Regions from separate parts of the Paenibacillus sp. DRB1-1 genome, predicted to be linked through region 1. Evidence: predicted binding sites of a transcription regulator. Region 1 holds the regulator's gene; the other holds the start of a gene.
The links. Region 1 encodes NrdR, which represses ribonucleotide reductase genes. Its sites were predicted from a motif close to AACACNATATATNGTGTT; they were not measured.
Positions count from the first base shown of each region.

Region 2: nrdI (class Ib ribonucleoside-diphosphate reductase assembly flavoprotein NrdI) is a predicted target of NrdR. The motif match lies at 11,527-11,544, and genes of this name have one in related genera.

Region 1 covers NZ_JBODQH010000001.1:677,961-694,527, reverse strand. Annotated here, with positions in the region: gene phoU (phosphate signaling complex protein PhoU) at 1-552, shown strand, start outside; gene polA (DNA polymerase I) at 730-3,384, shown strand; gene mutM (DNA-formamidopyrimidine glycosylase) at 3,456-4,286, shown strand; gene ACQW03_RS03130 (MntP/YtaF family protein) at 4,398-5,189, shown strand; gene coaE (dephospho-CoA kinase) at 5,201-5,797, shown strand; gene ACQW03_RS03120 (lytic transglycosylase domain-containing protein) at 5,794-6,357, shown strand; gene ACQW03_RS03115 (alpha/beta-type small acid-soluble spore protein) at 6,476-6,700, opposite strand; gene nrdR (transcriptional regulator NrdR) at 6,806-7,273, shown strand; tRNA gene ACQW03_RS03105 (tRNA-Ala) at 7,404-7,479, shown strand; tRNA gene ACQW03_RS03100 (tRNA-Lys) at 7,492-7,564, shown strand; gene ACQW03_RS03095 (CD3324 family protein) at 8,017-8,283, shown strand; gene ACQW03_RS03090 (GNAT family N-acetyltransferase) at 8,430-9,365, shown strand; gene ACQW03_RS03085 (alpha/beta hydrolase family protein) at 9,352-10,356, opposite strand; gene ACQW03_RS03080 (GNAT family N-acetyltransferase) at 10,353-11,003, opposite strand; gene ACQW03_RS03075 (helix-turn-helix domain-containing protein) at 11,021-11,776, opposite strand; gene ACQW03_RS03070 (radical SAM/SPASM domain-containing protein) at 12,006-12,884, shown strand; gene ACQW03_RS03065 (TetR/AcrR family transcriptional regulator) at 13,028-13,594, opposite strand; gene lpdA (dihydrolipoyl dehydrogenase) at 13,791-15,176, shown strand; gene ACQW03_RS03055 (ABC transporter substrate-binding protein) at 15,298-16,567, shown strand, end outside.
Region 2 covers NZ_JBODQH010000001.1:485,298-501,864, reverse strand. Annotated here, with positions in the region: gene ACQW03_RS02190 (NAD(P)H-binding protein) at 1-1,336, shown strand, start outside; gene ACQW03_RS02185 (class I SAM-dependent methyltransferase) at 1,459-3,567, shown strand; gene ACQW03_RS02180 (GrpB family protein) at 3,658-4,197, shown strand; gene ACQW03_RS02175 (hypothetical protein) at 4,220-4,816, shown strand; gene ACQW03_RS02170 (VOC family protein) at 4,966-5,391, shown strand; gene ACQW03_RS02165 (MarR family transcriptional regulator) at 5,618-6,091, shown strand; gene ACQW03_RS02160 (MFS transporter) at 6,248-7,501, shown strand; gene nrdF (class 1b ribonucleoside-diphosphate reductase subunit beta) at 7,745-8,710, opposite strand; gene nrdE (class 1b ribonucleoside-diphosphate reductase subunit alpha) at 8,931-11,015, opposite strand; gene nrdI (class Ib ribonucleoside-diphosphate reductase assembly flavoprotein NrdI) at 11,002-11,361, opposite strand; gene ACQW03_RS02140 (DUF2500 domain-containing protein) at 11,769-12,131, shown strand; gene ACQW03_RS02135 (GNAT family N-acetyltransferase) at 12,190-12,750, shown strand; gene ACQW03_RS02130 (MFS transporter) at 12,753-13,976, shown strand; gene ACQW03_RS02125 (ABC transporter substrate-binding protein) at 14,049-15,740, opposite strand; gene ACQW03_RS02120 (LacI family DNA-binding transcriptional regulator) at 16,021-16,567, shown strand, end outside.

The DNA of each region.
Region 1 (16,567 bases):
CAGACCAAAAATATAGAATTGGCTCAGCAGGTGGTCAAAAATGATGCATCCCTCAATACGCTGGAAGAGAATATTCTCGATATGGGTTCCAAGCTCATTATTACCCAGCAACCGGTAGCGAAGGATTTGCGCCGGATCATTGTTGCATTTAAAATTTCCAGTGATCTGGAACGAATGGGCGATTTGGCACTTGATATTGCCAAGGTGACACTTCGTTTGGAAGGGCAGCAGATCATTAAGCCTTTGGTGGATATTCCGCACATGGCTTCCATTGTTAAAGAAATGATAGATGATGCGATCAAATCCTATTTGGATGAAAATACAGATCTGGCCTACAAAATGGCCAAAGAGGATGATCGTGTGGATTCCATGTATAGCCACATGATCAGCGATCTGTACGCCTTTATGGTAGAAAAGCCGGCAGAGGCTTCACAAGCTATGCTGCAACTGCTTGTAGGACGATACATTGAACGAATTGGTGACCATGCTACGAATATCGGTGAAAGCACTGTATATCTCGTGACAGGGGAGAGGCCAGATTTGAACCAGTAGAGCATTCAGGTATATAGCGGTTGTTTCTGACCCAGACTTGTCTTTGAGCAAAAGGCAAATTTGGTTAGGAAGCAGCCGTTTTTTTCTGAAAAAGGAGTCTTGTATGTTAAGATAGGAAGAGGAATGCGTAAAACGTAAGAACGTTACGAATGCATTGATGAACTTGCGAGGTGCTAAATGGATAAACTCATGCTTATAGATGGTAACAGTATCATTTACCGGGCGTTTTTTGCTATGCCACCGTTAACGAATTCGAGCGGGCAGCAGACGAACGCGGTGTACGGATTTACGACGATGTTATTGCGGCTCTTGGAGGAGCACAAACCAACACATATTCTGGTTGCCTTCGATGCCGGTAAAATAACGTTTCGCCATAAAGGATACGAGGATTACAAAGGTGGACGGGAGAAAACACCGCCAGAGCTGTCCCAGCAATTTCCGTTGCTGAAAGAGCTATTGACCGCTTTCGGCATTGCTCAGTTTGAACTGGATGGCTATGAGGCGGACGATATTATAGGCACCCTGTCCAAGACAGCAGACGAAGCCGGTTTTAATGTACTGGTCGTGACCGGGGACAAGGATATGCTTCAATTGGCTTCAGATCATGTCACAGTCGGCTTGACCCGCAAAGGGGTTACTGAGGTGGAGACGTATGGACCTGAGCAAATTCAGGAACGATATGGCCTAAAGCCGCTGCAAATTATTGATCTTAAGGGTCTGATGGGCGATACGTCGGATAATATTCCTGGTATTCCCGGGGTGGGTGAAAAAACAGCGCTCAAGCTGCTGCATCAATACGGTTCAGTCGAAGAAGTGCTGGCGCACACGAATGAGCTGAAGGGCAAAATGAAAGAACGCGTAGAGACACATGCTGACGACGCGCGAATGAGCAAAGATTTAGCGACCATTTATCGGGATGTAACGTTGGACAAGCAGCTGGATGATGTGGCCTTCGGCGGGCTGCAAGCAGAAACAGCCGGGCCAGCTCTGGCGAAGCTGGAGTTCAAGTCCTTGCTGGAGCGTTTATCCTTTTCAGGTGAGGTTGGCAGTACTGGGGTAGACGTAGAGGAAGCCGCGGCTGACGTAACAGTCCTGGATGAGCAGCGAATTAGCGAATTGGTAGAAGTGTTGGATCGTGTGGATGTGCTGCATGTTGAGACGCATGGTGATAATCCGCATCATGCTGACATCGTAGGTCTGATATTTGCCGCAACGGGACAGCAGTTTTTTATGACACTGGATGTACTGCAAAGCGATGCAGCTACACCTATTCGCGCATGGCTTGCTGACCCTGAACGCAAAAAACGCGGTCATGATCTGCATCGAACGGATTTGGCTTTACACTGGCATGGAATTGAGTTTGCAGGTGCCGAGTTTGATGTGCAACTGGCAGGGTACTTGCTGGACCCAACCGATGCAAACCAGACATTGAGCGGATTGGCAGCCAAATATGGCTTGTCTTCGATCCGTCCAGACGAAGAAGTGTTCGGCAAAGGAGCAAAATATAAAGTCCCTGACGTGGATGTACTGTCCGATCATGTGGCGCGTAAGGCAGCGGTGATTGAAGCTTTGGTGCCTGTGCAGCAGGCTGAGCTGGAAAAAACGGAAATGCATAAGCTGTTTCATGAGCTGGAGATGCCGTTGTCCCGCATTTTGGCGGATATGGAGAAGCAGGGTATTTTGGTGAACGTAGAAGAACTACGCGCTTTGGGGAAAGAATTTGAAGCCCAGATTGCAACGTTGGTGGATGAAATCTACAGTATTGCCGGAGTAGAGTTCAATCTAAATTCGCCCAAGCAGTTGGGTGAGATTTTGTTTGATAAACTGGGTTTGCCTGTCATTAAAAAGACGAAAACGGGTTACTCGACTGATGCAGAGGTTCTGGAAAAGCTGGCCCCCTATCATGATATTGTACAAAACATTTTGCAGTACCGTACAATTGCCAAACTCCAATCGACGTATGTCGAAGGATTGCTGAAAGAAATTTCGGAGAAAACGGGTAAGGTGCATACGTATTTCCGGCAGACGGTTGCAGCAACTGGACGTTTGAGCAGTCAATTTCCGAATTTGCAAAACATTCCGATTCGTCTTGAAGAGGGTCGTAAAATCCGCAAAGTGTTTGTTCCGTCCGAACCGGGCTGGTCTATTTTGGCGGCCGACTACTCACAGATTGAGCTGCGAGTGCTGGCTGATATTTCGGATGATGAACGTTTGAAGGAAGCCTTTGTCCACGATATGGACATCCATACCAAGACCGCATCCGATGTGTTTGGTGTAGCAGCGGAAGATGTGGACTCCAACATGCGGCGTTCTGCGAAGGCAGTCAACTTTGGGATTGTCTACGGAATCAGTGATTATGGTCTGTCACAAAATTTGAATATTACGCGGAAGGAAGCGGCTCGCTTTATCGACCAGTATTTTGATGTGTTCCAAGGCGTTCGCCGTTACATGGATGATATTGTGAAGGATGCGAAGCGGGACGGCTACGTAAAAACGCTGTTGGAACGCAGACGCTATTTACCGGAGATTAACGCCAGTAATTTCAACCTGCGTTCATTCGCTGAGCGTACAGCGATGAATACGCCGATTCAAGGTACCGCTGCCGATATTATCAAGTTGGCGATGGTACAGATGGATAAGGTGCTACGTGAACGTAATCTTCGCAGCAGAATGCTGCTCCAAGTACATGATGAGCTTGTGTTCGAGGTTCCGCCTGAGGAAATGGAAACGATGAAAGAGCTTGTCCCGGCTACCATGGAAGCTGCATTAAAGCTGGCTGTGCCGCTCAAAGCCGAAGTAAGCTATGGAAGCAATTGGTATGAGGCCAAGTAAGATATTTCAATGAGTAGATAGTCCCAATTTGACGTTGCTTCCGTTATAATATAGGGTGAGGTGAAGACATCATGCCGGAATTACCGGAAGTAGAAACAATTAAACGAACGCTAAACGAGCTTATCGTTGATAAACATATAGATCATGTCACCGTTAATTTACCGCGGATCATTCAACGGCCCGATGATATCCATGCTTTTGCGATGGAATTGGCCGATCACCGGATTACAGGGGTGGAGAGACGCGGAAAGTTTCTGCGGATTTTGCTGGACGGGCTGGTGTTGGTCTCCCATCTTCGAATGGAAGGGCGATATGGATTGTATTCACAACATGATCCTGTGGAAAAGCATACCCATGTCATCTTTCATTTTAAAGATGGTACGGAGCTGCGTTATCAGGATGTGCGCCAGTTTGGCACGATGCACTTATTTCCGGCAGGACAGGATTTGCTGGAAAAGCCGCTGAACAAGCTTGGTTTGGAACCGATGGACGAGGCCTTTACACCGGAAATGCTGCGTGCTGCTGTTGGAACTCGTTCGACTTCGATCAAGGCAGCGCTGTTAAACCAGTCATATGTGGTGGGCATCGGGAATATTTATGTAGATGAATCGTTGTTTAAGGCGGGGATTCATCCAGCACAGCCAGCCAAAAGCCTAACGGATAGCCAATTTCATGTCTTGCATGAAGCTATTGTCTCCACGCTGGGTGCGTCGATTCAGGTTGGAGGCTCGTCCATTAAATCGTTCGTTAATGGACAGGGCAAAACGGGCGACTTTCAGCATCAATTGCAAATCTATGGACGTAACGCGAAGCCTTGCATTAACTGTGGCACATTGATCGAAAAATCTGTCGTAGCCGGACGTGGCACACATCATTGTCCGGTCTGCCAACCTCTGCGCTAAACAGGCACAGTCACCCCAAGCCCATCCCTCTCATATATTGTTCCAAGTACCAATACTGCGGAGGGTTTCGGTTGTTAAAAGGCCCTGCCTTCGCAATGGGAGGGAATTGGAGTGGCTAATCATTGGGGAGCCCTGCTGTTACTGGCATTTGCGCTAAGTTTGGACAGTTTCGGAGTCGGTGTTACATATGGTCTGCGCAAAATGAAAATTCCACTGTTGTCGATTGCTATCATCTCTGTATGTTCAGGTTTGGTGATTGGCATATCCATGCAATTGGGCGCATTACTATCTCGTGTCCTGTCTCCTGTATATACAACCGTTTTCGGCGCTGTCATCCTGATCTGTATCGGTTGTTACTCTTTGTTTCAAGCTCTGCACCGCAAAGAGGATTCGCTAGAGGATTCAGCGGAGGCCTCTCGGGGGCTGCTTCTTACAGAACAGACTGAGCCAGTGAGCAGATCTGTTCTTGGAGAGAAGAAGAGTATAGAGGATGCTGATACAGAGTCTTTCCTTAGCTCAAGAAAAGATCTGTCGGCAGAAGCTTCTATAGAGCAGCAGGAGCGAACGCTATTTTCTCTGGAGTTCCGCAAATGGGGACTTGTTATTCGGATTCTTCGAAGCCCGTCTGCTGCGGACATGGACCGTTCCGGCAGTATATCTGCTACCGAAGCGGTTTGGCTGGGTATTGCATTATCGGTCGATGCGTTCGGAGCGGGATTAGGGGCAGCTATGCTTGGTTTTCAGCCACTGTCTACTGCGCTGGCTATTACGTTATTCAGTGGAACATTTTTGATTGCAGGGATGAAGGCAGGCTTCTTTCTATCAGCATTTCGATTTATGAAGGCGCTGGGTGTATTGCCGGCATTATTACTGATTATGATGGGCATATTGAAGCTGTTATGAGGTGAAAGAGCATGAATATCGGATTAACCGGAGGTATTGCTACCGGAAAAAGCACCGTGTCGGCTCTTTTGGTCGCCAAAGGTGCGCTGCTGATCGACGCAGATGCCATTGCCCGGGAAGTGATGCTTCCGGGGCATCCGGTGCTGGCGGCGGTCATACAGCATTTTGGACAAGCTATAGTGAACAGTGACGGAACCCTGCATCGCAAAAAACTGGGTGAGATTGTATTCGGAGACCCTGCTCAGCGGCAGGCACTTAACGATATTACACATCCTGCTATTCGTGAGGAAATGCGACTGCGTATGGAAGCATATGAACGGGAACAGCCGGACAAGCTTGTTCTGGCAGATATCCCGTTAATGTACGAGTCCGGGCTGGAGAGCTTGTACGAGGAAATTATGGTTGTGTACGTACCACGTGATATTCAGCTCCAGCGTCTGATGCTCAGAGACGGTCTGACGGAGGAGCAAGCTGGACTTCGGCTGTCCGCACAAATGGATATTGAACAAAAGAAAAACTTGGCCGATATCGTTATCGATAATAGCGGAACACAGTCTGAGACGAAACGACAAATTGATCAATTTTGGCAGCGGAAGGGACTTGCATGAATATTTTGCGAAAGAAAAGAGTCCTGCTCACTTTGTTTGTCGGGTTTGTCCTGATTCTGTTCCTCAATTCAAATTGGATGTCTTGGTTCTATCCGATTCAATATAAGGATGAGATTCGGCAGTATTCACAAACGTATGAAGTGGACCCATTTTTGGTGGCGTCTATTATCCGCGTAGAAACCAATTTTAAAACCAGCAAGCAATCGCATAAGGGTGCACTAGGCCTGATGCAGATTATGCCGAATACAGCAAATTGGATTATGGACAGCGCCCAGATTCAAAAGGTTCCGCTGGACAGTGTCAAGCACGAGCCTGGCACCAATATTGAGCTGGGAACCTGGTATTTGCATAACCTATCCGTGAAGTTTCAGGATAATCCTGTAGCAATCGTAGCTGCTTACAATGCAGGGCCGGGTAAAGTTCAAGAGTGGCTCGATAAGGGAGTGTGGGATGGAAAAGAAGAGTCCATTAAGCAAATCCCTTTTGGTGAGACACGACATTACGTACAGCGGGTCATTTATTACTACAGGCAATACACGAAAATTTATAATGATTTTTAAATGACAAGTTAATGACATGATGAGCCTTTTCGCTTTAAAATGAAAAAAGCGCAGGACAGGCTGTTTTTAGCAGCCCGTCCATACACTTTTTCTTGTTATTTCTGCATTATTACCGCGATTATTGGTATTGACCTGCCAATTGTTGTTCGGCGATCGTTACGAGGCGTTTTGTGATGTAGCCCCCGATCGAACCGTTCTCATAGGAAGTCATGTTACCTTGGTATCCATCTTGAGGAATGCTGATACCCAGCTCTTGAGCGATTTCATATTTCATTTGCTCCAGAGCGCCGGAGGATCTGCTGACTACCAGGTTGTTGGAGTTGCCATTGTTTCCTTGTGCCATTGTTGTTCACCTCCTCGCGATGTGGTAAACATATTATGATCCGTTTTGACAAAATTATTACTAAAAATCTTCGGGAATTTATTGGAAAAAGAAAGTGGTGAGATTATGAAATGTCCGTATTGTGCCTACAATGGCACGAAAGTGTTGGATTCGCGACCTGCGAATGATAACAAGTCCATCCGTCGCCGCCGTGAATGTGAGCAGTGTGCCAGGCGTTTTACCACCTTTGAAATGGTGGAGGAAACCCCACTCATGGTCATCAAAAAAGACGGCAGCCGTGAAGAGTTTAGTCGTGATAAAATGCTGCGCGGTCTCATTCGAGCCTGCGAGAAGCGCCCAGTATCCGTCGAGCAATTGGATATGATCGTATCCCAAGTGGAGAACGCTATCCGCAACACAGCAGCCACAGAAGTGGATAGCCAGCAGATCGGAGAGCTGGTCATGGAACAGCTTTACCCAGTGGATGAAGTCGCCTACGTACGTTTTGCGTCCGTCTATCGTCAGTTTAAAGACATCAATATGTTTATGAAGGAACTGAAAACACTGTTATCTAAAGATACAGCCAGCGACTGATCGCTGACTGTATCTTTCTTGGGTCAAGGTGAGAAGATGATTATATTTTTTTTATAAAAGTATTGACACAGGAATAAAAATTTTATATGATATAGAAGTCGCTTGAAACGTTGATTAATTTACTTATGATGGGGCCTTAGCTCAGCTGGGAGAGCGCATCGCTGGCAGCGATGAGGTCAGGGGTTCGATCCCCCTAGGCTCCACCAAACTTTTATTATGGACTCTTAGCTCAGTTGGTAGAGCAGTTGACTCTTAATCAATTGGTCCAGGGTTCGAGTCCCTGAGAGTCCATCCTTTTAGAAAAAACGGCAGAGATGCCGTTTTTTTGTTGTTTATAGATCTATTCCCAGTCTAACCGAGAACAGTTATGGGTTGAATGAGCGCGTAACTGACTGCACATAAACCGGACCCTACAGGAAATAGACGTCGATTGGGATAGAAACCCATTGTTCACGAGTGTAACTTTAATCGTTGTTTCATCGCAGTTCGTATTTTACAATAACATGAGTTGAGTTCCTAATCATTGAACTGAGCTAAGTGAAAACCAATGTGATGTCTAAAAGGAGGGGGAACGATGTATCGTATCATTGATTTCGTACTCAATCTGCTCCATGCAAAGCCTGCGGAATAAACAAGGCGAAGCTTGGTATGGAGCGAATATATTTCGCCTGTAAGGATTAGTTATTGGCAGACGCAGGCTTTGCCCTTAAAATGTAAAATTTATTTTAAGGAGCGAGCCCTACATGAATTATTTGAAGGCAACTGATCTACTTCCTGATGATTTGCTTAAGGAAGTTCAGCGGTATATACAAGGAGAACTCATTTATATCCCGAGTCGTCCAAGTGAGCGTCGGAGATGGGGAGAAAGCTCAGGCGCAGCCCTTTATTATCTCATTCGGAACGAAGAGATACGTGCAAGATTCAGCGAGAGGGTGTCCATTGACGAACTCTCAGAACAATACGGACTGTCTGTAGACCGCATTAAGAAAATCGTATATTCAAAAAAATAAAAAATGTGCCCGCAGAGATGATCTGTGGGTTTTTGTTGTCTTCTTATAAGAATAATGTTACAAACATTTGATAAAAGAACTTGGCATATATCTAAACTTCCAGAATCTTTACAATAAGGTCATTGCAGAAGAGCAGGAGGTAAATAATGAAGTATACTCAGAAAAAATTTGAAACACATGACTTTTTAAGGATTAGAGATTTTTTGAAACACTCCCTGAAAAGTAGCCCTGACCTCAAAAATTGGTTTATAGATCGATGGAATTTTTGTAGGTATTGGGGACAAATCATGCACAATAAATTTGAAATGTGGCCTGAGACTGTTGGGATTTGGGAGGATGAGCATAAAGAAATTGTTGCTGTTGTTCACCCGGAAGGAGAAGGTGACACAGGTGAAGCCCATTTCCAGCTTGCAGATCTAGATTTTTCAAATGAATTTCTAAATGAATTAATAGATTATGCTGAAATGAAATTAGCTTTACACAATGAGGGCGTAACCACTATAGATTTAATTGTAAACGAGGATGGAGAACAACTTAAGGAGCTTTTGAAAAAAAGAAGTTATATCTTGCAGAATGGGAAAGAAACGACGTCCTATATGAATGTACCCCATGATGTAAAGGTGGAACTACCAAAAGGGTTTAGAATTTCGGATGCGAATGAAGTGGGGGATTTTGAAAAAGGGTTTGCTCATGGAAGAGCATTTGGATATTTTAAGGGCGATTATCCAGATCATAATGTCGCTGAACGATGTTATATTTCATTGAGAAATGCGCCTGATTATATACCGGAATTGGATGTAGTCATTCTGGATCAAAACAATGAAGTGGCTTCTTTCACTACTCTTTGGTACGACGAGCTAAATAAAATAGGAATACTGGAGCCTGTAGGAACAATACCTAAGTATAGAAAAATGGGGCTTGGAAAAGCCGTTATTTATGAAGCCATAAAAAGAGTCAAGGACAAAGGTGTAGAAAGAATTTTTGTGGGTTCTGATCAGCCCTTTTATCTTTCGATTGGGTTTTCATTAGCATATTCAAAAGAAGTATGGCAAAAAAGAACATCATTGTTTAACGCTGACTGACATAATCAGCAAGGATTTCCAGGTACTCGTCATTCACCAATTTTCTTGGGGCGAATACGGCTGTTAAGAAAGTTAGAGATTTTGAACGCGCGATTTTTTCATCCATCATGGAATGGTCGGCTTCAGGTAAATGAATCACGGACAGCAGTTCTGGAGGTATTTTCTGGCGATAGACTCGCTCGGTACCCTTTACATCAACATTAATATCTTTGCCAGCCAGAACCAAGAGTACAGGAGAATGGAAGTGACTTAATTCTTCGGTGGAATCAGACAGAAAATTGTTGCCTATAAAGCTCCATCTTTCTTTGGAAATCATATCGTCAGGATCGGCTATGCCTAGATATTCTTCATAAGAAGCATGTTTTTTCAGTAACTGTAGAATTTCTTGATCGTAATTCAATGTCTTTTGAATTTCTTGCGGAGTAGCTCCTTCTTGTTCCATTTCTTTTCTGGTATTAAATTGTCCTTGGGAAATCCAGTTCACGGCAGGCGATACAAGGATGCTGAATGCAATATCATGCTCCTCTTTAACGATCTTTGGAATGACCCATCCTGCTTGACTGGCTCCCCATAGGCCGATTTTTTGCTTATCAATCATCGGTAAGCTTCTTGCCCAGTCTATTGCATATCGGATCTCCTGTGCACGGTCCTCCATGCTTTGGTCGAGCCAATTGCCAGGAGCGCTGTTAATACCGGGCTTATTCAGTGACAGGGAGGCATAACCCTTGGAAGCGAACTTTTCCCACAGTGGTTTGTATCCATCATCATATGTGTCATTAATAGGACCATCCCCATGGATAAAAACAACCAATCCAACCTTTCCCGAGTAGTTCTTAGGCAAAGCTAATGTACCTGTTAACAGCCCTTTAGGTGTCTTAATTTGTATTTTTTCTTCTGTCATCTTATAGGAATTTTGATATAGAACAATTAGTATCAAGGCAACAGCCAGAGCTGCCGCAATACCAAAAGTAAGCTTGAATGTTTTTTTCAACGATGTTCTCTCCTCGAATGCAGGTTCTCTTTCCAACTCATCAGATTCCATACAGGCTCCTTGAACCAAAAATGCCGTAACCCATTATATTTGGATTGTTCTACTTCAAACGCCAGTTTGTGATACAAACGGATAGCCCCTTGGTTCTTATGCGCTACATGAAGCGTCAATGCATGAAACCCAGATTCAACCGTAAATTGCTGTGCGAAAGCTAGAAGACGGCGTCCTATTCCCTGGTTACGATGACTTGAACGAATCGCCAAATGATCAATGTAACACTCATTTGCAGCGGGGGTATACTCCAGCGCATGCATACCTGTCAAAAATTTAAATACATTGAAGCAACCAAACTGTTTTAGGAGCGGAGCTAAAGAAATGGAATTTGTTTCAGGAAGTGAAGAGGAGGGGGCCTTCCATTTGAGGGAAAGAACACCGACAACATCTTCGTTCTCTTTGGCTACAAATTGTTTCATAGATGAAGAATAAGGATTTTGAACCCAAACCTGCATTAACAACTTCGGTATATCTTGATCCTCCAGTGTAACAAGAGATTGGAATTTTGCTTTAAACGATTCGACTAAAAGACTGCAAACAGCTTCATGGTCTTGTTTCTGGTATGCAACAATGTCAAAGGATTTTGCACTCATTTAACGCCCTCCAAGATTTATTCTACTTTAACCTGAATTTCGTATTGCAGCTTGTTATTGTCGAACATCGAAAGATAAGATTTTTCTACTAGAACAATCTTGCTTTGGCAGTTATATTGGTGATGAGCTACATATCGTTCCATTTGTTTAATTTCATAATCAATCTCCGGTTCTTCAATGACGGAAAGATGCTTATAAAGATAGTTGCCCTCTTCCAGAATATAGTCAGCCACATCCGCCGTTTCATAACATAGCTTCGCCTGTCCAGCATCAGACAAGTAATGCAGGTCATTTTCAAATAATCGAGGTGGGGCAGGGCGGTGTTCAAATAGGTTTCCGGCAGTGAGCTCTTGACCATTCTCCAATGCAAACCATAGCTTTAAATGACGGGGACCTAATCGTTTGACCTGATACTCATCGTCCTGCTGGGTCCGATTATTATGTTCTTCTAACACTTTGTGAATAAACTGTTCATGCATCTTCAAGTTAGCTATTTCAGCCTGTACCTTCTGCAACGAATGCTCTAAAAGCTGGTTATAGTCATCGGCAGCATAGGAAGTCATACATTCTTGAATCTGACCGACAGGGACATTTAATTTGCGTAATAATAAAATATGCGAAAGCTGATAAATCTCATGAAGACCGTACATTCGATATTGATTTTCTTCTGTATGTGATGGATACAGGACTCCCTTTTCTTCAAAATAACGCAGTTGATGTACAGACACATTCATGAGCTGAGCAAGCTGGCTGATCGTAATATGTTCTTTCAATGGCAGGACTCCTTACTGATAGTTGAATAACTCCACTATAAACCTTAGGTCAGACCTAGGGTCAATAGAAAATATCAAATCAAATCTTGGATAGGCGTATGTGTCGAGCATTTGATGCCCACACCAAGGGAGAGACTGAAGAGTTTACCTGTCGGTGATAACCCGTTATAATCATAAGATTAGTGAGCATAAACAAGATGCTCCGGATGAAGGTTAGAATGGGGAAATCATGTTGAAAACTTTTAAAAAGGTATATATTGAGATAACGAGCATTTGCAATCTCGCATGCAGTTTTTGTCCTCAAACACAGCGTGTCAAAAAATTTATTGATCCGGAAGTCTTTCGAAATGTGCTTGATCAGGTCAAACCACACACGGATTACATCTATTTGCATGTAAAAGGAGAGCCGTTGCTCCATCCGAAAATTGATCTTTTGCTGGAAAGTGCTCATGAGAAAGGCTTGAAGGTCAATATAACCACCAATGGTACCTTGCTGCCGAAGACCGGACATAAGCTGCTTGGGCAACCAGCGCTGCGTCAGATGAACTTCTCTCTCCACAGTTTTGACGGGCATGAAGGCTCCGTCGATCGAGAAGGATATTTGGGTAATATTTTCACGTTTGTAAGAGAAGCGGTGAAACACAATGTCATTATTTCGTTCCGTCTCTGGAACTTGACTGAAGATAATTTGACTAATGTGCAGCGTCAGCGCAACCGGGAAACACTTGAACGACTGGAGCAAGAGTTTGGACTGGACTATCGGATTGAGGAAAAGGTGATACCGGGCAGTGGGGTCAAAATCGCACCAAACGTTTATTTGAATCAAGACCATGAATTTGAATGGCCAAGCCTCAGTGCCCCCGAAGATGACGGAAAAGGCTTTTGCCATGCACTCCGTAGCCAAGCGGCGGTATTGGTGGATGGAACGGTGGTCCCTTGCTGTCTGGATGGAGAAGGTGTCATTAATTTAGGTAACGTGCATGAGCAATCTTTTTCCGACATTGTGGAAGGGGAGCGTGCAAACCGTCTGTACTTCGGGTTCTCTAAGAGAGAAGCGGTAGAAGAGTTATGCCGAAAATGCGGGTACCGCAAACGATTTGGAACATAACGGAGATTTGGCAGGTGGAGACCTCGAATCTCTGACAAATCGTTACCTCCGTTTTGAGTTTAGATTCTTAGGAAAAATCCGCTAAGCATCAAGGATTTCTTGGTGTTTAGCGGATTTTTTGCATACGTAAAACATACTTACATTCAACTATTAACCAGTGCTTTGGCATACTGTTTGCCTGCCGAGAGAAGGCTGTCACTCAGTTTAGGATCATTAACAGAACGTGCAAGCACAAGAGAACCAACCATACTACTGAACAATGCGCTACTCTTGGATAGATCCATTCCCGCCAAATTGGAGATAAACGTAATCATTCTTTCCAACTCCTGCGTGAATATCTGCCGGATTTCTTCGGAAGAACGGGCTATTTCTACGGAAAGGGCAGGAATAATACAGCCTATTTCGGTTCGATCGCGGTGATGGGTGCTTAAATAGTAGTCGATGACAACATTGATTTTGGGAGCTTGCTTTTCTTGGTCAATGGCCTCCTGAAGCAGTGCGAGGGTATCGCTGACGGCATAGCGACAGGCTTCTGCGACTAGCTGTCCTTTGTTATCAAAGTGTGAATAAAACCCGCCGTGAGTTAATCCGGCCCCTTTCATAATAAAGGGAACACTTACATCGTGAATACCGTTGGCGCGGAAAGCCTGGGCAGCACTTTCAACGATCTTACTCCGCACTTTCATCTTATGGCCTTTTGGATAAGGCATTGTAATCACTCCACGGGTTCATAATGCTAACTTCAAAATATTATAATCATCATAATAAAACGTGTCAATTTGTCTTCCTATAACGACAACTTCAGAAAGGCTGATCAAGACTATTGACGCTTTTAAAATATGATGACTATAATATATTACAATCATCATATTTTAAATCATGCCATTTTAACAGGAGGTATTAGTTATGAGCAAGCTTGAATCTGTAGAAACACTGGTCATTGGATCAGGGCCAGGAGGTTATGTGGCGGCATTGCGTTCTTCTCAGCTTGGAATGAAAACGGCGATTGTTGAACGCAGTCAGCTAGGTGGAGTGTGCACGCATGTGGGCTGCATTCCATCCAAAGCTTTGATTGCCGAAGCACATCGCTATGAGATACTCAGGCAGGTAAATCAGGCAGATGCAGCGGTGTCATTCGTGAATGCTCAGGCTTTCAAACAGGGGATTGTGAATAAGCAGGCAGGCGGAGTCGGCTTTTTAATGAAAACGGCAGGTGTGAGCATTCTGGAAGGGGAGGCAAGCTTGGTTGATGGGCATACAGCCATCATCAATCAAAATGGAGCGGAACAAACGATATCCTTTAAGTATGCCATATTGGCAACCGGCTCCCGTCCAATCGAGCTGAAAGCATTTCCGTTTGGCGGACGTATTTTGTCCTCTACAGAGGCGCTTTCGCTTCCAGCGGTTCCGTCCAGCCTGATCGTGATAGGTGGTGGATATATTGGCATTGAGCTTGGACAAATGTATGCCAAATTTGGAACAAAGGTAACGATCCTGGAGGGAGGGGAGCGGGTGCTGCCGGGATTTGAGACGGACCTTGTGGCCCCTGTTGTTAAGCAATTGAAAACAGATGGTGTAAGCATCGTAACCGGGGCGATAGCCGAAAAAGTCGTGCAGAACACGGATACTATTACGCTGCATTATTCAAAAGATCAAGAGCAGCATCATGTCACCGCTGAGTTTGTATTAGTTACTGTAGGCAGAAAACCGAATACGGATGGCAGATTAGGATTGGAGCACATTGGCTTGCCACTGACGAGCAGCGGGTTGATCGAGACAGACGAGCAGTGTAGAACGGCTATTCCGCATATTTTTGCCATTGGAGATATTACCGAGGGTCCAGCCCTTGCCCATAAGGCTTCCTATGAAGCGAAGATTGCGGCAGAAGCGATTGCAGGTCAAGCTGCTAAAGTGGATTATAAAGCGATGCCGTTGGTTGTCTTTTCTGAACCAGAGCTGGCTAGTGTTGGCCTAAGTGAAACAGAAGCAAAGGAAAAAGCCTTACCGATTGTCATTGGCAGGGCTTCCTTTGCAATTAACGGCAGAGCATTGGCGCTAAGGGCAGCAGAGGGCTACATCAAAATCGTAGCAAAGCAGGGGTCGGGGATCGTACTGGGGGCGCAAATCGTCGGCGTCGAAGCTTCAACACTCATTTCCGAGCTTGCTCTGACTATCGAGATGGGAGCAACCGTAGAAGACTTAGCTCTAACCATTCATCCCCATCCTACATTGGGAGAAGTAATCATGGAGGCTGCGGAGAATGCGGTTAGAAAAATGGACCGTCCAAAGTAGAGGCTCCGTATGAAATCACTTCATTGCCTGTGAGAATAATTATCAACTATAATATATTATAGTTTGAATATGAGTTTGAGCAGGTACGTGGATGGTTTGGATCGGGGGCTGAACAAAAGCAATGAAGTTGAATGATCACATTTTGCTGTGGAATCATGTTTTTATACAGGTGATGGATGTTCGTCATAAGAAGATCGAAAAAGGGGAGGAGCTACGAACCTATCGAATTCCTGCCAGTGCGTTCTTGTATGCCGTGCGTGGAAACGCACGGGTACGGTTGGATGACAGTATTCACAGAGTAGAGCGTTTCCATGTACTGCATGGCGGAAAAGGAATGTGCCTGAGTATCCTGGCGGAAGAGGGGCTTGAATATTACATCATTTTGTACAAAGTAACGTTGACCCTGCCTAGCCGCAAAGAGATTGCACAATTGCTGGAAAAGGAAAATCCTTTTCAGAACCAGTATGCTTTCGCACCTCGTTACCCACTGCCATTGTACGATAAAGTGAAGCTGTTGGAGCAAGAATGGCGTGAAGCTTCCGAACTGGGCAAACTGCATGTCAAAGCCTTATTTCAACAATTTGTATATGAGTTGTTGCAGCAGTTGTATCGGCAGGGCATTGAGCCTCTTAAGCCCGACCTGGTATCGCAGGCTGTAGCCTATATTCGTGAGCATTTTAGTCGGCCTATGGCACTTGAGTCCATTGCGGAGGAGCTAGAATGCAGTACTGGACATTTATCCAGGTTGTTCAAAAATAAAATGCATACCAGTCCGATTCATTATTTGGGCCAAGTAAGAGCAGATCGAGCGGCAGAACTGCTCATGCAGACGGACGCCACTTTGCAGGAGATCGCAGAGCGTGTGGGATATCCAGATGCCCATTCTTTAAGTCGCAGCTTCAAGAAATATAAGGGACTATCTCCCGTACGATTCAAAAAGGAGCGGGAGCATCATGCCTGGAAGCAAGATCAGGATATGCCCCAAACGATGCTTAAATATGCCCTTCAGCGGACATCTTTCGCACGTTATACTGATATTGATTATCAATATCGGTATAACGCGGAAGGAGATTTGTTTATGCACGGAAGAGTTAAAATAACGGCCATGATGATTATGCTGTGTTTATCATTGATGCTGGGAGCTTGCTCGGCTTCGACGAATACAAACGGAAGCTCGCAAACGAAGGCTAATCATACAGCGACAACATCCAACAGCGATGGACAAGCGGCAGTGCAAGCACAGACAAGAACGGTTAAGACATTAAAAGGCGATGTGGAAGTACCTGCAAACCCGAAACGAGTCGCATCGGATCAGTATATGGGTCATCTTTTGAAGCTGGGGATTATTCCGGTGGGGGTCAGAAGCTTTATGCTGAATGAGGCTTGGATTG
Region 2 (16,567 bases), 190 kb from region 1:
CTTATCCCGTAGTGGAGATCAGCGTGAAAATACAGAGCACGTGGAATGGCGCTCGTGTGATTTTTTTTCCATGGAGGATGCAAATCAAGGATTGCAAGGAGCGGATTATGCCGTATATCTCATTCATTCCATGCTGCCCTCGGCGAAGCTGACACAAGGAACATTTGAGGATATGGATGTGATTTTGGCAGAGCATTTTGCCCGGGCAGCGCGTAATAACGGGGTGAAGCAGATTGTATACTTGAGCGGTATCCTTCCCGAGCATACAAGTGACGATGAACTATCCCGACATTTACGCAGCCGTCTGGAGGTTGAGCGTGTATTGAAGTCTTTTGGAGTACCTGTAACCACAATTCGTGCAGGCTTGATCGTCGGCCCACAAGGTTCATCGTTTCCAATTTTGGTCAAGCTCGTTCGCAGATTACCAGTCATGATTCTGCCTCGTTGGACTCGAACCAAGACCCACCCAATTGCATTGGAGGATATTTTAAATGTGCTGGATCGGAGCATCGGCAACCGTACTCTAGATGAACAAATTATAGATGTAGGCGGGCCGGAGGTTATGACATATAGAGAAATGATGCAAAGGACAGCAGAAATAATGGATAAAAAGCGTCGCTTTTTTAATGTGCCATTGCTGACGATCAAACTGTCCCGCCTTTGGGTTACACTAGTGACTGGAGCCCCCAAAGAGATGGCTTATCCGCTGATCGAAAGCTTGGCTCATCCGATGGTGGCGCAACGGAAACATAAGGTTCAAGGCATCAGCGATGGGAAGATTTCCTTTGACAAGGCAGCTCGAACCTCACTCGAGCAGGAAGAAGAATATCGGCATAAAAAGAATTCCCAGAACAAGTCCAAAAAGCCGTTAAAGTCAGCAATTCGATCATTAAAATCTGATGTACGCTCGGTGCAACGGATCAAACTCCCGCCTGGTAAGGATGCAATATGGGCCGGGGAACGCTATTTGGCCTGGCTTCCGGTCTTTGCAAAACCTTGGGTGCGTGTCAAGACAGGAGGCCCGGATACTTATCAGTTGTATCTCTTGGGTAGTCGAAAGCCGTTGTTAGAAATGATTTATGACCGTGCGCAGAGCACCTCTGAGTTTGCACTCTATCGAATCACAGGAGGTACTTTTGCCACTGTAAAGGAAGACCATCGCGGCAGGCTTGAGTTCCTGCAAATTCCCGGTACAAATATTTGTGTCGTAGCCATTCATGATTATGTGCCATCGCTACCTTGGTTTATTTATAAATATACACAGGCCAAAGTGCATTTGGGGGTAATGTATGCGTTTGGCAAGTATGTCAAGCGGTTGATTGATACAAATGTTTAATATTTTCCACGAGATGGAAGCTACAAATGTATGGTAAAGTGTAATATATACAAGGTTTTATCCAAATGTCCTATCCAAAGTCTCCTGTGCATACCGAATCCCAATCACACGAGGTGAGAAAAATGCTGCAATCGTTAAAAGCCATTGCTAATTACAGGAAAGAAAATGATCTGGCCTGGGATACACCGACTTGGTTAAAGCTGCTTGTTTCGGCTGAGGAGCGTATTGTAAATTTGGAACGCATTCGATCTATAGGTGAGTTAAAGGATGCCAATCCTGTACTGGATTACGTGGAGCGTACGTTGCTTATTTTGGACGGACTTCCATTGTCATTCTGGGTTAAAGAGCTACTGGAGGATGTATTGGTGTGGTCTGAGACAGCCAAAGGAGGTACAGTCCGCGAACGGCTACGCTGGCAGCATGAGGGCATTAATTTATTTGTACATAACATCGGCTCCTCCCAACTGTATGTCAGACAGGCCCAAGCGGAGTCCCCTGCGTACCCGCGCAATAGCATGACCCGAATTCTGATTGAGACGCATGGATTGATCGGGCAATATATACGGGGAGAAATTCCTTTTGCGGAAAATCGACTGCTGCTTGAAATTACTCGTAAGGGCTGGCTGAGCTCTGAGGAACTGGAGCTTGTTTTACGGGCCCTGAACGAGTGTATTATCGCCGGGGTAGAACCTGCATTATGGGACCAAGTACGCAGTGAAGTAGAGCAGCTGATCGGCTGGATTGCATGGGACAACGCACCTGTAGTCTGGAGTGTAAAGGAGCGACTGGAGAGATTACGGTCGGTTTCGATTCATGAAGGAGAGCCGTTCGAGCAGGCTTACACAGAACTAGAGCAGGAGTTGAATGTAGAGAAGGCGCTGGCTCCGTTGGAGAATCGGACACTTTGGTATGTAGAATCAGCTTTGCAGGATTTTTCACTTCAAGAACTGGTAAAGGTATTCTTACTCACATTGAGGGATGGGACGGGGCAGGAACAGCCTGCGACCGTTCGCCATATCAGTTTCGAATCGCTTATGAATACGATGTATTATGACTATCGTGGTGTCAAGAAAATTAACGTATATAAAAAACGAATGATAGAAAAATATTTAAGTGCACTGTCCTGGCAGGACATCTCAAAAGGGAAGCGGAAGCATAATCCTCATTTGAGTGTGATCGTGGAGCATAAAGAGGAGCTGCCGAGTACTGTATTTTTTAATTTTGTATTTTCATCTGCAGCTGAGAAACTAATCGATTTTTGTATTGAAGCAGAAAAAACGCCTCTGTATGACAAAGCAGTCCTGCTGCTGTTCGATCTGTTCGGGTTACGGCGTGATGCTTATGATCGCTTTCACAATGAGGAAACGTATCTTACAGATATGAACCAGACCGTAGATTACAAAAGGGTCATTTTAGATTACGTGACGGGAACCCGCATACTGGATATTGGACCCGGCGGGGGCGTGCTGCTGGATCTGATCGAACAGGAAAGACCAGATGCGAAGCCATTAGGTCTTGATATTTCTGTGAATGTCATTGAGGCACTTAAACGTAAAAAGCAATTGGAGCGCCATCGTTGGGATGTCATCAAAGGAGATGCGCTCCGTTTGGAGGAATATGTGGAAACGGAGAGCATGGACACGGTCATCTTCTCTTCGATTCTTCACGAGCTCTATTCCTACATCGAACGAGATGGAATTCGGTTCAATCCACAAACGGTGGAGGCTGCTTTGCAGAGCGCCTATCGTGTGCTTGCACCCGGCGGGCGTATCATCATTCGCGACGGTATTATGACCGAACCAGTAGAGCAGCGCAGACGAATTCGATTCCTGGAGCCGGATGGAATGGAATGGCTGATGCGGTATGCGCAAGATTTTGCAGGCCGCCACATTGAAATAGAGCGTGTGGGCGAGAATGAGGCTGTTTTGCCAGTGAACGATGCGATGGAATTTCTATATACCTATACATGGGGGGCGGAAGCCTATGTGCATGAAGTGCAGGAGCAGTTTGGTTATTTTACCCCGTCACAGTATGAAGAGTGTATCCGTAACACACTTGGATCACAAGCGATTATCCGGGTGAGCCGCCACTATATACAGGAGGGCTATGCCGAGGCGCTGTCCAGCCGTGTTGAGTTCATGGATGAGCAGGGCCAGCGGGTTCCTTTGCCAGACAGCACCTGTCTGATCGTGATTGAGAAGCCGAATAATAGGGCTGGAATTGCTGAATGATTTTTAATTTGAACAAGAGAATGCCTTCTGATTTGTGCCAAGCACGATTGGAAGGCATTTTTTAGAAAGCTAGTGGAGGTGTGTTCATGTATGTCCTTGCAGGTGGAAATATCCGGGTATGACCCGCAGTGGGCTGAAGAGTATATGCAAGAGCAAAGGAAAATTGTAGAGGCTCTCAAAGATGTATGTGTCGGCATAGAGCATATCGGTAGTACGTCCGTTCCTAATCTGGGAGCCAAGCCTATTATTGATATTATGGTTGGAGTAGAAGAGTTGGCAAGTCTTCAGTCCGAACATCGAGAGCGTCTACAAGGGTTCCAATATGAATATGTACATAAGCCTGATTTTCCAGAGAGAGCTTTCTTTCGCCGTGGAGAATGGGGAGCTGGGACTCATCACTTGCATATTTACAAGTATAAAGGTGAGCATTGGGAAAACCATCTATTGTTCAGAGATTACTTAAAAGCGCATCCTGATAGCCTGCGAGCGTATGATACTTTAAAAAAAGATTTGGCGTACCAATTCAAATATGACCGTGCAGCGTATACCGAAGCCAAAGGACCATTCATTCGGCAGGTGGTTGAGCGGGCGAAGCTTGAAAGATATAGGCAGGGACAGATGAATTCTTAGTACGCATGGACAAGGTGGAGGAATGATGAAGAATATGATGCTTGATGCACAGGTAACGCCGAATGGTTTAAAAGACAGAATGATGATGCTGTCAGCGCTGGACATTATATTGTCCCCAGAAGATTGGTTACGCACGTATCGTATGCAGTCTGAATGGTCTGGTGATGTATGCCTGGGTGAGGTGAACAACGGCGCTGGAGATACGATTCATATGCTATGGACGCGTGGAGGTGTGCTGTTGAAGGGTTTTGACCACGAATCCCCTGTAAGTCCTCATGCGAGAGACGAATATGAGGTCTGGCCGGGCATGTACGACGGTGTGCCTGATGATATGATGGAGCTTTTGGAAGACGAAGCCCTGGAGAAGGAGGACGTTACCTTTTGTATGTGGAGAGAAGCGGAAGATAAGGAGTGGCGTATGGGCAATGCGAACATTCCTGAGGCATATGACGATGGCGCATCCTTTTTGCTGGGGAAAATTATAGTTACACCGGAGGAATATCAGGATTGGGCTGAAAGTTACTATGAGTTGCCGATTTCTCTAGGGGGGGGTAAGCCAGATTTTCAACGGCGTTCCGATCACTGCACAGATGATCTCTGCGCTTCATCCACAGCGTAACGTTACGGAAGCGATAAAGGAGCTAAAGCAGCTTGGCGTTCAGGTGCATGAAAGCTAAGAATACAGATTTGTTTTTCTTGACAAGTTTTGTATATAATACAGGAGAAATGGCTGGGTAATCACCTCGAATTAAAGGAGCTGTGTTGAAGATGTCCAAACGTTTGATTCCTTACATCACGATGGATGGAAATGCAAAAGAAGCAATCGAATTTTATGAAGAGGCATTGGATGCTCAACTGCTTTTTATTCAAACCTTTGGGGAAATGCCGGAAAACCCCGATTTTCCCATTCCCGCAGAGGTCAAGGAACGTGTGGGACATGCTACCCTTAAAGTGGGTGAGACAGAGCTCATGTTTTCTGATACCTTTCCCGGATCACCGTTTAGCAGCGGGAATCAGGTGAGTATCTGTATTACAACCGATAGTGTGGAGCAAGCTCAAAAAATGTTTGATGCTCTACAGCAAGGAGGACAGGTGGGGATGCCTTTGCAGGAAACCCATTTTAGTCCCGCTTATGGGAATGTAACAGACAAGTTTGGTGTCACCTTTCAAATGTTCACAGATGCTCGGTCTTAAGAAATGGAAAACGGCTTGATTCCGCTACTTTAGCGATCTGGCCGTTTTTTTTGCGTGTATGTCCTCGTCTGAAAAATAAATATACATACATAAAGTATGGGAAGGGATATCTTGTTTTACGTATAGTTCAATTCCTAGAATAAATAATGATTTTATTATTGTTGAAATAGAAACAAAAATATATTATATTATGTTGTTAATGCACCAACGGGTGGGAGGACAGGCCATGAACAAAGAAGAACAGGTCATAATGGGTTTCAGGGACTTATATAACAAGATGGTTTGGCTTAATAAGGATAAGATGGAAGACAGTCTTAAGGGTTATAAGTCTTCTGAAGTACATTGCATCGAATACATTGAAAGAAATGTAGATTCCAACGTGACAAAACTTGCGGAGTCCCTTTATATGACTAGCGGTGCCATAAGTAAAATAACTAAGAAGCTCATAAAAAAAGGCATTATCGAAAGCTACCAGAAGCCGGATAACAAGAAAGAAATCTATTTTAGGCTTACGGAGCAAGGGAAAGTAATTTATAAAATCCATGAGGAACTGCACAAAGAGTTTCAAGAGCGGGATAAAGCCGTATTTGAGCAGGTAACCGAGGAACAATTTGACAGTATGATTAGCTTCCTGGAAAAGTATAGTAGTCATTTGGATGCAGAAATAAAGAAACAGGGTATAGATATTAAGTCGGAATAAATTTGAATAATGAAAATCAAACCACAGGCAGCCGGGCTCTATTGAGAACGGGCTGCATTTTTTTTCCGCTTTTTTGTTGCCGAGGAAGAAAAACTGTGATACGATATTTTTGCTTCCGAGGAAGTAAAATGACTAATTTTTAAGGGGAGAATTTAAGTGTTCAAATTTAGATCACACAATGAACAGAACACAGAACAAATTGTAGATAAACACGCTTTAATATTCGGTCTTATCTCTGTGTTTCTTTGCGGAATAGGCTTCAGTATCATAGCACCTGTCGTCCCATTCTTAGTACAGCCTTATATAAGCAATCCGGGAGAACAAGCTATCGTTGTCACGTTGCTGACCTCTGTTTATGCTTTCTGCGTGTTTTTTGCGGCTCCCGTACTTGGAGCTTTGAGTGACAAATATGGCCGTCGTCCATTGCTCTTAGTATGCCTTTTGGGTTCCGCAATCGGGTACTTGGTTTTTGGCATAGGAGGAGCTCTATGGGTACTATTTGCTGGGCGTGTAATAGAAGGTATAACAGGCGGGACCATAAGCACGATCTTCGCATATTTTGCAGACATCATTCCTCCAGAACAGAGAACCAAATACTTTGGATGGGTGAGTGCGGTTGTAGGTGTAGGCACTGTCATTGGCCCAACTCTAGGCGGATTACTTGCCAAGTTTGGTTATTCTGTACCCATGTATTTTGGAGCAATCATAACTTTATTGAATGTTGTTTATGGATTCTTTTTTATGCCGGAGAGCCTTGCCAAGAAACATAGACTGAAAGAGATTACCTTTGTAAGACTGAATCCATTTACACAGCTTGCAAACATACTTTCCATGAAAAACTTAAACAGGCTACTTGTCTCGGCGTTCTTACTTTGGTTACCCAACGGATCTTTACAGGCCGTTTTTTCACAATTTACAATGGATACCTTCGGTTGGAAGCCTGCACTAATAGGACTTATGTTTTCAATTATGGGCTTCCAAGACATCATTTCACAAGGTTTCATCATGCCAAAGCTTTTGATAAAACTTAATGATAAACAGATAGCCATTCTTGGAATGGTTTCGGAGATTATAGGCTACAGTCTTATTGCGCTATCTACTTTGTTCTCATTCTATCCTCTTTTTATCGCTGGAATGTTTATATTTGGTTTTGGTGATTCGATCTTTGGGCCTTCATTCAATGGGATGCTCTCCAAGTCTGTCGATTCTAGTGAGCAAGGAAGGATTCAAGGAGGTAGTCAATCTTTTCAGGCTTTAGCAAGAATGATTGGGCCTATCATTGGGGGTCAAATCTATGTGTCACTTGGTCATGCCGCACCCGCTTTTATGGGTATGATCCTTATAGCAGCGGCAATACCAGTTTTATATAAGCGAACGAATATAAATGAGGATTTTGCAAAAATCCCATAAGCGACTTTCAATGAACAAGATATAGATCGAAATGGTTTAGTTCGTCTATATCTTGCACTTCGGAGCGACTGGAATCGAATTTTGCAAAATCCTGAAATATGTAAACTATCTACTTTCTTTAGGCAATAGGGTTTCAGAAATTAGGGACAAGTTCTGAAACCCTATGTTTTTACAGTCTGAGCCATCTGCATGCGGATGGCTCTTCATAGATCACCTTGCTAAATTAATTTCATGTATTTGTGCTTATACGCCAAAATTAAAATCATCATCTGTCAGCGGCTCTACATTCATCGCCCGCACATAGCCGTTTCCTTTTTTAGAAAAGAAATCATGCTGCTTAGTGTGGGTGCTGATGCCGTTGAATACAATGGGATTAACTTCTTCTTCTTCAAACAGTGGATCAAAGCCCAAGTTCATCATGGCCTTGTTGGCGTTGTAGCGCAAAAAGACTTTCACATCGTCTACGAGTCCAATAGGAGTGTAAATTTGCTCGGTGTATTGTTCCTCGTTATTGTGCAAGTAGCGGAGCAAGCCTACCAGCGTCTGGTAAAGATCACGTTGTTCTTCCTCGGCCAATTCTGCATAAATCTCCTGTGCCAGTACACCTACGTACACACCGTGAATACTTTCATCCCGTAGGATCAAATCGATAATTTCTCCACTGCATGTCAGCTTGCCCTGGCCCGCCAGATAAAGAGGGTAGAAGAAGCCGCTATAAAATAAATAGCTTTCTAACAGCACCGACGCTGCCATCGCGAGATACAGGTCTTTGGGTGTGTGGATATTCATATAATACTGACGAATGGTTTCTGCCTTGGTTTGGAGATGTGGATTTTCTTCCACCCAGCGGAATACACCGTCAATTTCTTCCGTGGAAGCTAGCGTTGTAAAGATGCTACTGTACGACTTGGCATGAATTTGTTCCATCATCGCCATAAAGCTTAGTACGGCTTTGCGTTGCAGTCCGTCCACATGCTCCATAATTTGCGGCATACCCACGCCGCCTTGAATGGTATCCAGTAGCGTCAATCCGCCCAGCACCTTCATGTAGGCTTCTTTTTCGATATCACTGAGGGTTACCCAGGACATTTTATCGTCAGACAACGGGATTTCATCATCCGTCCAAAATTGCATAATGTTCTGGTTCCAGAACATCAGTGTGAAATCATCATCCGAGCGATTCCAGTTTACAGCTTGTATACCTGTCATTGTTAGCATTCTCCCTTCAGCTTGCGAGATTCCCTGGAAACACACATTGAAATAGTGCAGGCGAATCATCGTATGCTTGACATACGGAAGCTGTATCCGCGAGGGTCTTGTCCAGTCCCGTAAAGGTCTGAACCACACGCTGGATACAGCTTCTAATGCAAAGCATAGAAATCTATTCAAAATCTAATTTTTATACTACAGCTTGTTACCATTTATGCTTTTAGATGGAGCAGGTGAGGCACTCTTCCACAGACAGCTTTTTGGTGCGTGTGTAGTATAACGATTTAAGTCCCTTGTGTGCAGCGTACAGATAACAACGTGCTAACTGACGCGTAGTCACGTCACTGTTCACATGAAGCACGGTCGAAATTCCTTGATCCACGTGCGGCTGAATTTCTGCAATCAGATCAAGCACTTTGAACTGATCCATTTGATAAGCGGATTTATAGAAGAACACGTTATCCTTTTGCAAATAAGGCATTGGATAGTAGGTCGTCGAATTGGCATAGGTACGGGTTTCAATCTGCTCCACAATCGGCATGACGCTGGATGTTGCATTTTGAATGTACGAAATGCTGGCAGTCGGCGCAATCGCCATACGATAGGCGTGGTACAGGCCAATTTTCATCACATCTGTTTTTAATTTGTCCCAGTCCGCTGAAGTCGGAATATAGATGTCTTTGAACAGCTCTTGCACACGTGCAGTTGTCGGACGATAATCTGTGTTCAGGTATCGCTCAAAATATACGCCTGTCGCATAATCCGATTCCTCAAATCCATAAAAGCTTTGTCCAGCTGCTTTCGCGATTTCCATACTTTTTTCGATGGAATGATAGTTCATCGTCATGAAGAAGGTACGAACAAAGTCTTTCGCTTCATTGCTTTCATACGCAATTTTATTCTTGGCCAGGTAGCCGTGCAGGTTCATGACACCTAGACCAACGGAGTGCATTTCACGGTTCGCTTTCGCAACACCTGGTGCATTAGCTACTTGGGTCATATCGCTGACCGAGGTGAGCGCAATCATACCCTCATGAACGGATTCGCGGATTTTACCATGTTCCATCACATTGACAATGTTCAGAGAAGCCAGATTACAGCTCACGTCCCGACGGATGGTATCCTGTTGGCCGTAATCTGTAATTTCGGAAGTTTCCTGCAACTGGAAGATTTCCGTGCATAGGTTCGACATCTTGACTTGGCCCACGTTTTTAAGAGCATGCGCCTGATTCGCATTACTTTTGTTCATGATATATGGATAACCAGACTCCAACTGGATCATGGCAATTTTCGTCAGCATGTCACGTGCGCTCATCGCTATTTTTTTCTTCACCCGATCGTCGGCGAGGAGCGTATCGTACATTTCATCCAAATCCATGTCGTCCAGATGCGTGCCATAGGCCTTGAACACACTATAAGGAGCAAATACATGCAGCGGTTCATTATCTTGAGCCAGCTTGTAAAAGCGGTTTGGCACCAGCAATCCAATAGAAAGGGTCTTGAGACGTACTCTTTCGTCGGCATTGATTTTTTTGCTATCCAGGAACTCAAGCACGTCCCATCCGAAAATGTTGTAATAGGCTGCCCCAGAGCCTTTACGTTGACCCATTTGATCCGCATAGGAGAAGCCGTCTTCCATCAGCTTCAGCACAGGCATAATGCCTTTTGCTGCGCCTTCTACACCCTTAATTGCTTCACCGCGTGCCCGCAGCTTCGACAGGTTAACGGCAACACCGCCGCCAATTTTGGACAACTGCATGCAAGTGTTCAGCACATAGTTGATTGAGTTCAGGGAGTCGTCCATTTCGAGCAGGAAGCAGGATACCAATTCCCCACGGCGGCTTTTGCCTGCATTCAGGAAGGTTGGTGTCGCTGGCTGGAGACGTTGCTCCATCATCGAGCGGGACAACAGGCGTGCCGTATCGGCGTTACCGCGTCCTAAATGCAGCGCGACAGCAGCAACCCGGTCAGGGTAATGTTCCAGATAGACTTTACGGTCGTTACTCTTCATTGCATAGTCAGTATAAAACTTCGATGCTGCCATATAGGAAGGAAATTTAAAATTATAGCTATGAGTGATATGGAAAATATCATTAATTTCGTCAGCCGTGTAGCTGTTATAGAAATTTTCGTAATAATCATTCTCAATCATATACAGCACTTGAGCGGCTGTGTCAGCAAACTTCAAACTCCGTTCCTGAACTTCCTTCATAAATTCTGCTACAGCCTCTTGGTCCTTTTCCAATTGGAAAAAGCCGTCTGTATCGCGTTTCATCAACATGTTGTTCAATTCAATATGCCGCAACTCGGCTCACCTCCTGTTTAAAACGCTCTACATCTCCGAACGTTCCAGATAATTCAAATTTACTAATTACGGGGACATTATAGTGGTCGGCAATCAAATCCGCACTTTTGGCAAATTTCTCACCCCAGTTACGGTTGCCGCTTGCAGCTACACCAACAAGGTTTTGTGCATTTTTTTTCAAAAAGGAAGATACCCTCTCAGGTATCTGCCCAAACCCGGTTGTATATGTAATAAGTACGTAAGGTTCTTCTATAGTCATTTGCTCCTCAATCTGAACCGCTGGAAGCTTGAGCTTGTTTATAAATCTTTTTACATTGCCGGTCTTGGAATCATATGCAATCAGCATGGTATGCAACCTCCTTAAACAATTAACGAAAAAAGAAAACGGCATTGCCCGAGATCCATCATAGCTGGAATCCCTTGCTGGCTGTGCCATTTAAAATTTTTGACTCTATATTTACATGTATTTTCATACCTGTATCTTCAAGATATCGGGCATAAATACGTTTTTTACACTATATTTAGAGTACATTCTCTATTTTATATCTATATATAGTTTTGTCAATCGGTCTAGAGGGGATCAGCGGACCCAGATCGGGTATAAGTCCAAGCGGGGTACGGAAAAGAGCGAAAGAACTTTTTTTTCGTAAGTATGTTAAAAAAGTATTGGAGTTTTTGAGGGTGAAGATGTACGATTTGTCAATGGGCAATAGAATGGAAAATTTACATTTTACTGTAGAAAGGATGAAGCAGATGGGAAATGATTTTATGGAATTTCAATCGTTTAATATGATCTTTTTTATCGTATTTGGACTCATTGCTATTGTAATGATTATGGGAATTGTCAAAACGATAGGAGCGGGCCTGTCCAATCAAGCAGCCGAACGGGTACAACGTTCATGTAAGGTTGTGGATAAACGGACGAGAGTGCGTGGGGGATCAGGCGATTTTTCAGCTTCGACATATTATTATATCACCTTTGAGTTTGACGGGGGTGAGCGTATGGAGCTGGAGGTGAAGGATACAGACTTTGGTATGATTGTGATCGGGGATCGTGGGGAGCTTCATTATAAAGGTACACGTTTTCTGGAGTTTGTGAGAGTAATGGAAGCGTAAAGGTGTTGGCAGGGAGTAGTATTGCCAAAACAAATACATAATTGGAGGGAAGATTACGATGCCGCATATCATTGGAAAACGAATAGTATTGAGAGAATACCGTCAAGAAGATATACCAGCTATCCGAAAATGGGTCAATGACCCGGAAATCACACGTGGTTTAAGCGACGTGTTTATTTATCCGCATTCACAGGTGAATAGCGAATCCTTTGTACAGATGATGATTGACGGCAACCCCGAGATCAAAGGTTTTGTCATTGCGCATAAAGACACACTGGACTATATCGGACAACTGGACTTATTTAAAATTAACTGGGTGAATCGGCACGCCACCCTTGGAATTGTGATCGGACGTGACGGTGACCTGGGCAAAGGCTACGGTCGGGAAGCAATTCGCCTAATACAGAAATTTGCATTTCATGCTCTGAACCTGAATCGGTTGGAGCTAGAGGTCTATGCGTTCAATGAACGTGCATACCGTTGCTATTTGGCATGCGGCTTCAAGGAGGAAGGGTGGCTGCGGGAAAAGCTATTCAGGCAAGGGCGATACTATGACATTATTCAGATGGGGATTTTGCGAAGTGAATATGAGGCTGCAGAGCAAACGACGGAATCCTAAGAGTGCAACCTCATAAGCTATTTTACTCTGTCAGCTTTCTTCAATTTTTTATGAGTGAAATCACGGGGACTACGCTTATCCTTTTTCTATTAGCTAAAGGACTTTCTTTGCAGAGTGCAAACTTCTTACTAGTTGTATTCTTTGTAAGTATTTTTTTGTTTGAGATACCCACAGGGGCTATTGCAGATAAGTATGGAAGAAAAATTTCTGTTATTTTGGGACTTTGTTGTTTTCTACTCTATAGTGTGTTGTTCGTTTGGACAGATCATATCGGGGTGCTTGTGTTTGCGCAAGTCTTTGGGGGTCTGGCTATATGTTTACAATCAGGTTCGTTGGAATCATGGGTTGTGGAAAATAGTGATAAGCCCATGGAAGTTCTTTTTACAACCTCTAACAGTATACAGTATATTTCGGGATTTATTTGTGGTCTGTTGGGAGCCTTCCTCGCAACTTTTAACTATTCACTTCCATGGGCGGCCAGTATTTTATCTATTATTGTATGCATTTTTCTATGTTTCTTTTATATGGATGAGGAGAACATTGCTCATCGAAAGACGTCTACTACCCGTATTAAAACGATTATCGGAGAAAGTGTCCGTATCGGTTTTGAAAATAAGTCTATCTGGATTGTGTTTATGATTGGCTTATTTATCAGCTTTTCGAACTCGGCGGGGAATACATTTCAACAGCCACGTCTGGTTGGCCTTTCTGAACAAGGGATTTGGATTATGGGGTTTATCAAGGCAGGGTATTCACTATGTATGACTTTGGGAAGTTACCTGGTTCGAAAGCTAGGAGCACGATACAGAGATGTACATATACTCATGTATGCTTGCGGTATGATTGGGATATGGCTCTTTTTAGCCGGTGCGTTCAACACATTTTATCCTGTACTGCTTACCTTTTTAATCTATGAAATTGGGCGCGGCATGTATACGGTTGCCAAACAAATTTTTCTGAACAAAAGAATCTCTAATGAGTATCGTTCTACACTACTATCTCTGGATTCTGCGATTTCACAATTAGGCATGTGCGTAGGTTTAATCGTGACAGGTATCATCAGTCGTAATTTTACGGATTTGTCTTCCGATCAAACACCTATTCAAATATCTTGGGTGATGTGTGGCGGGATTGCGTTGATTCCTATCATTTTATTGTTTTACGTCAATCGTGTTTCAGGGAAAAGTAATTCTTGGAAAGGAAAAGAAACCAAACAGAATGTTTAATGTAAAAGTTAATGTAGAGGGGCTGAACAGCATTGTCTGTCAGCCCTATAATATTTCATTAAAAAGCAAACCCTATTTTTCACCGTACCACAGTTTCAGGCGATTTTGGATTAGGCCAGTGTAGATTTCTTCAGCTTTTGGCACACCCGCCTGATCCAGCTCTTGGAGCATGCGGTCATACACAGCGTCGAACTGATCTGGCTTGGCGAGTACGGCCTCAGGAATCCGTTTGCGTACAATGTCCTGTGACTTCTGATAAATAACATTGTAATTCGTATTAGTCGGAACGGGCATGTTGTAGGCAGCCCCCCACTCTTTTACCGGAAAATCCTTTTCGTTCGGGAACAGGTCTTTCCACGTATGGGCTTTGTATGCCTGAAGGGACTCTTTTTCGGCTTGACTATAATTTTCGGTAATCATCTCCGGATAATTGGTTGTGTAATAGTTGCCAGAAGGGTCCTTTACGCTATCGCCGTAATGTGGTCCCCATATCCAGTACAAACCGATTCCTGACTCTCTGCTAAAAGAAGCATTATCGGTGTTTTTACGTTGTTGCACATCCGCCGGAATGACTCGTTTGCCGTTCTCTACGTTGTAATGCTGGCCTTCAATTCCCCAATTGCGTAAAATTTGTCCTTCGTCGGAGGCCAGAAAATCCAGAAACTTGATAGCTCGCACCGGATTTTCACATGAGGTTGTAATTCCGATCCCGGATGCGGTATCGAAGCCAATGGGCTGGAGGGAATGATCCTCGTATTTCTCATTTAAAGTGACTGGAAAATGGGCGTAAGTGAATTCATCCTTACCTGCTGCCTTGAGCGCATTTTCGGCATCTTGATAGTTCCATTCCTGATCAATGAGTCCGATGACACGGCCTGCGGCGATTTTGGACTTATACTGATCACTTTTTTGCACAAAAGTATCCTTATCCAACAGTCCTTCATTGTACATATGGTTCAACCAGCGGAAATATTCACGTTCTTCTGGGCGCTTGTAGTGAAGAATGGCTTTGTGTGTTTTAGGATCAATATAATATTCGCCATCGTCGGGTCCACCTGTAGCAGTAACAGCCGGGTTAGTCACTGTAATTTGAATTTTCCAGTCTTCGGCATCAAGTGATAGGGGGATGGTTCGCTGGCCATTGGTGGTAGGGTATTTGGCGACATAATCTTTAAGTGCTTTTTCAAAATCTTGAACGGTGCGGATTTTAGGATATCCAAGCTTCTTAAGTGCCTGATGCTGGATTTCGAAGCCGGCTTGTGCATCAAACGCGATGTGATCCACACCCAAATTGGTCGGGATCGTGTAGATGGCTGGATCTTCACTACTATATTTAATACGATTAAAATAGTCTCCATACACTTTCTTAATGTTAGGACCGTATTTGTCAATGAGGTCGGTTAGGTCAATGAGTGCCCCGGCATCAACCAGCTTGCCAATGTCTGATTTGGGGTACACGAGATCTGGATACTCTCCGCTCGCTGCCATTAAAGCAAACTTTTCCTCGCCTCGGCCATTGACAGCATGTTCAGCATTTAGCGTAACGCCCGTTTTCTTGATAATTTCCTGCCCGACAGCATCCTTCATGTTGTTCCAGTTAGAGCTGGAATCACCGCCAAAGAAAGTAAATGTAATAGGGCTGGTGTCATTAGGATCTTCCTTTTCTGCCTTACTGCCTGTTCCGTTCGCACAGCCCGTTGTAACGAGCAGCAGCAAAGACAGGAGCAGGATGGAGCTCTGACGTACCGACCTGTTCATGAACATTTGCAAATCCCCCTTAATAAGTATGATTTACACAATGTAAGTGCTTTCAATAGTAAATTGTAGGAAATAAAAAACCTCGCGTCAAGTTATTTATAATTGTTTGTTATGCGGTTTGTTTTTTTATTAAGCAAACATATTTTGGTGGAGGGTGTGGATTTGTACAAATCTATCATTTGATGATCTAAAACAAAGTATGCTACGATGGTACCAGTTTATAGGTACACCCGTGTATTAGAAAGGTTAAGGTAGAAAAAGATTCCGAATAGGGTTGGGTGAGAAGATGCGTGGAAAAGTAACGTTGCAAGAAATTGCGGATGCGGCGGGCGTTTCAAAGTTCGCTGTTTCGCGTGCACTGTCAGGCAAACCCGGTGTAAGTGAAGAAACAAGGGCGGTTCTGGTCAAGCTTGCTGCCCAGATGGGCTATTTTCGCAGTCATCCCAAAATGACAGGGGTAGAGCCTCGGGACACAGATCCCAGAGAATGGTCGGGTACCGTGCTAGTGTTATTTCCGAATATTAGGTACCAGAACAGGGAATCCAGGTACTGGGGGCCTGTATTTGAAGGGATTTCCGAGCGTCTGAACCGTAAGGGTATGGATATGATCACGTTAACGGAGCCCTCGACTGAAGATACGTTTTCTCTACTGAACCCGGAGGCGATTAAAGGGATTATCACAGTAGGGACGATTTCAACTTCGTTGTTGCTGAACATTTATCGGATGGGTATTCCGGTCGTTATGGTAGATCATTGGGATTCTGCATTTTTAAGTGATACGGTGTTTACAGATAATCGCACATGCATGAGTGAATTAATGAAGGATTTGCTGT